2 regions of the Buttiauxella gaviniae genome follow, and region 2 is predicted to be linked to the other one. Evidence: predicted binding sites of a transcription regulator. Region 2 holds the regulator's gene; the other holds the start of a gene.

Region 1 (2,204 bases), 2.3 Mb from region 2:
TCTTCCGGTTTCACCACCGGGTTTTTGGTAATCAGGTTACGCGTGCCGGAATCCATCCAGCCGAGGAACACCAGGCGCGATTTCGGGTTATTGGTTAGCTTATCGCCAATTTGCTTGCCCAGATCGCCGTCGATCACTTTGTGCATATGATCTTCATCGCGGAACACGTACGGTAGGGTAAAGACTTCGACATCCGGCAGAATTGCGGCAACCGGCGCCATCGAAACGCGGATCATGTCGATTGCGCCCATTTGCGCCTGTTCAATCATCTGTTTTTCATCGCCCAGCACGCCGCTGGGGAACACTTTAATCTCTAAATCACCGTTAGTTTCTTGCTTGAGTTTTTCACCCATATGCTGAACCGCCACCACGTTTGGATAGCCTTCCGGATGAACATCAGCGGCTTTAATCACTTGTGCAAGTGCGCTTTGCGCAAACAAAACGGATGCGGTAGACAGACATAAACCAGCGAAAGCAGGCAGAAAAGTCTTCTTCATTGTGTCGCTCCAGCAGAGGTAGGGATGTGAGGTAAGAAGTAAAACAATGTTTTATTTTGTCGTTTAAAAATTAGACTACGGGGAAAAAAGCGAGGGTGAAGCACTTCACAAAAAGCGACAAAAAATGAAATCGAAGTTCAAGGCAGATGCAAAGAGGGTTCAGAAGCCCAAAGCGGGGAGCAAAGGGCTATGGCGAAATTATTGGCCTTTACGCAGCAGGTATTGGTAAGGCAATGATTCCACTTGTTTCGCAAGCAGTTCGTGTTCCATAAAAACACAAAAACCGGGGATGTCACGCGTAGTCGCGGGATCATCAGCGATCACCAGTAAGGTTTCGCCAGACTGCATACCGCGGACGGTTTTACGGACCATCATTACCGGTTCAGGGCAGCGCAGGCCCAGAGCATCAAGCGTATGGTCAGGATTGGAAAAAAGATCGGTCATGAGCAGTCTCGGATTTAACAAACCGCGCTAGTTTACGCCGGGCAGATTATCGCGCAAGTCACGTGAACGATTGCGCTAAAATTAACCATTGCAAAGCGGGGTTAAAGCAGTATCATCGCCCCCGCTTTAAAAAGACCAGGGTTCCCTCACCCCTTTCACTAAAAAGGCTACAAAATGACGCAGTTCAATTCTACTCAGCGCACTAAAGCGCTGTTCTGGCTATCGCTATTCCATTTGCTGGTGATCACTTCCAGCAACTATCTGGTGCAATTACCGGTTTCGGTTTTTGGGTTCCATACCACCTGGGGCGCGTTCAGCTTTCCGTTTATCTTCCTCGCAACCGACCTGACGGTACGCATTTTTGGCGCGCCTCTCGCTCGACGGATTATTTTTGCCGTAATGTTGCCTGCGCTGATCATCTCCTATGGTATTTCCGCGCTGTTTTATATGGGCACCTGGCAAGGATTTGAGGCGCTTACGCATTTCAATCTGTTTGTCGCCCGTATCGCTACCGCAAGTTTCATGGCTTATGCGCTGGGGCAGATTCTGGACGTTCACGTCTTTAATCGGCTGCGCCAGAGCCGCTACTGGTGGCTTGCGCCAACGGCATCTACACTTTTCGGTAATATCAGCGACACGCTCTCCTTCTTCTTTATTGCTTTCTGGCGCAGCCCGGATGCCTTTATGGCGCAGCATTGGGTCGAGATCGCTATCGTCGATTACTGCTTTAAAGTATTAATCAGCATCGTGTTCTTCCTGCCAATGTATGGCGTCCTGCTGAATATGTTATTGAAACGACTGGCAGATAAGTCTGAAAGTTCGGCGTTACAGCCGGGTTGACGGTGGTTGAATTATCTTGTGATAAGATGCTGAGATTGGCCGAAAAGGCTTGCTAACGTAAAGGAAGAAGTCATGGGTAACCTGGTAAAATATGTCGGTATTGGCCTGCTGGTATTGGGCCTGGCCGCTTGCGATAACAACGACAGCAAAACCGCAACCACACCTGCGGCGGAAAGTAGCGCAGCCGGTCAACCGATTAGCCTGCTGGACGGGAAAATCAGCTTTGCGCTGCCTGCGGATATGACCGACCAGAGCGGTAAAGTGGGAACTCAGGCAAACAACATGCACGTCTATTCTGATGCAACTGGTCAGAAAGCGGTGATTGTGATTGTCGGTGAAAACACACCTGACGATTTGGCGGCTTTAGCAAAACGTCTTGAAGATCAGCAACGCGCTCGTGACCCACAGTTGCAAGTGGTGACC
Region 2 (2,204 bases):
GCAACGGCAGCTTCAGTGGCGCTGCGCAGGAGTTACACCGCGTTCCGTCTGCCATTAGCTACACGGTACGGCAACTGGAGGAATGGCTGGCGGTTCCGCTGTTTGAACGTCGCCATCGGGATGTGGAATTAACGCCTGCGGGTCTGTTTTTTTTGAAAGAGGGCCGGTCTGTTATCAAAAAAATGATGACGACACGGCAGCAGTGCCAACAGATCGCTAATGGATGGCGCGGGCACCTCGCTATTGCGGTCGATAACATCGTTAAACCCGAGCGAACCCGGCAGTTGGTGCTGGATTTTTATCGCCATTTTCCGGACATCGAGCTGCGAATTTTCCAGGAAGTGTTTAACGGTGTGTGGGATGCGTTAGCTGACGGACGTGTTGAAGTGGCGATTGGCGCAACCCAGGCTATCCCCGTTGGGGGGCGTTATGCTTTCCGGGATATGGGATCCCTAAGCTGGCGTTGCGTGGTGGCATCGAATCATGCGCTTGCGAAGCTTGGCGGTACCCTAAGCGATGACGATCTCCGGGCCTGGCCTTCGCTGGTGCTGGAGGATACCTCCCGTTCACTACCAAAACGAATTACCTGGCTGCTGGATAACCAGCGTCGTGTAGTGGTGCCTGACTGGCAATCTGGTTCAGATTGTCTTAGCGCGGGGCTGTGTATCGGTATGGTGCCTTTGCATATCGCACGGCCGTGGCTGGCATCAGGGCAGTGGTGCGAGTTAACGCTTGATAATCCCTTCCCGGACGCCGCATGCTGCCTGACCTGGCGGCAAAATGATGCATCACCAGCCCTGGCCTGGCTACTGGATTATTTGGGGGACAGTGAGACGATGAATGCGGAGTGGTTGCAGGAGCCTGAGCCCGAGTAAACCCGGGCTCAACAAAACTTAACGGCGGTAATCGCGGAATGGGCCATCAGCTACTGAGCGGCGCTCAATCAGGCGCGGATGGACTTCAATGCTCTGGGATTCTTCGCGTTTGTTAACGATTCTATCCAGCAGCATGTTAAATGCCGTTTCACCCAGGGAATCTTTTGGCTGGTGAATCGTCGTCAGGGCGGGTGAGAAGAAGCGAGCATTACGCACGTTGTCATAGCCGATAATGGAAATATCCTGCGGGACGCGCAGCCCCATTTCATCGGCGGCACAAATTGCACCCATCGCCATAATATCCCCGCCGCAGAACACCGCGGTAGGGCGATGAGACTGACCGAGGATCTGCTGCATCGCGCGATAACCGGATTCCGGCTCAAAATCGCCCTGAACAATCCAGTTTTCCGGGATAGCGATACCAGCCTCTTGCAGCGCTTTCATAAAGCCAGCATGGCGACCGCCGCCGGTGTTGCGTTCCATCTGCCCGGGAATAGCGCCAATTTCACGATGACCGCGTTCGATCAAATAACGCCCGGCCAGATAACCGCCATGGAATGCGTTATCGACGACGGAGTCGGTAAAATCAGCGCGCGCTTCACCCCAGTCCATCACAACCATTGGGATATGACGGTACTCTTCGAGCATGGTCAGAAGTGATTCCGGGTACTCAGAGCACATCACCAGCAGGCCATCAACGCGCTTTTGCGCCATCATTGATAAGTAGGCACGCTGTTTTTCGAAGTTATTGTGTGCGTTACCCAGAATGAGGGTATAGCCTTTTTCAAAGCAGCTATTTTCAACGGCTTCGATGATTTCGGCGAAATAGGGCGCTTCGCTGGACGTGGCTAACAGGCCAATCGTTTTAGTGTGATTAACTTTCAGGCTACGCGCGACGGCGCTTGGCGAATAGTGCAGCTCTTTGATTGCAGCCCAAACCGCATTGCGCGTCTCTTCCGCTACAAAACGGGTTTTGTTAATCACATGTGATACGGTTGTAGTGGAAACGTTTGCGCGTTTCGCCACATCCTTGATTGTCGCCATTAAATTTCACTCCGGGCCATATCGTAAGCCCCTGATAACGAATGTGTTAAACGTTTGCGTACGCTATCTCCTGAGGCAACATCGTGGTTGCGGGTATGCCGGGATTGCGACATAAAACGGGAGGAGGGCGTTGAATTGACGGTACGCAATAAATTAGCGTGGGATTTTGGCCTATCCTGGCGAAAAGTGGAAGAGGGAAAATGGATATCCGGTTAAAACCAGGAGGATTTTTCTCTCCGATTGTGGGAAAATCCACCGACACACTGATTGTAAGGTAATAAAAGG

Evidence for each region. The regulator PurR, encoded in region 2, represses purine synthesis genes. The targets are predictions, from matches to a motif close to CANGCAAACGTTTGCNTG.
Region 1: the regulator PurR is predicted to act here: its motif matches at 1,001-1,018, upstream of tusA (sulfurtransferase TusA).

What each region holds. Positions count from the first base shown of each region.
Region 1 is NZ_JBFMVT010000002.1:1,757,447-1,759,650, forward strand. It holds gene AB1E22_RS08825 (TRAP transporter substrate-binding protein) at 1-497, opposite strand, end outside; gene tusA (sulfurtransferase TusA) at 696-941, opposite strand; gene AB1E22_RS08835 (7-cyano-7-deazaguanine/7-aminomethyl-7-deazaguanine transporter) at 1,116-1,781, shown strand; gene AB1E22_RS08840 (DcrB family lipoprotein) at 1,854-2,204, shown strand, end outside.
Region 2 is NZ_JBFMVT010000002.1:4,054,246-4,056,449, forward strand. It holds gene punR (DNA-binding transcriptional activator PunR) at 1-875, shown strand, start outside; gene purR (HTH-type transcriptional repressor PurR) at 894-1,919, opposite strand.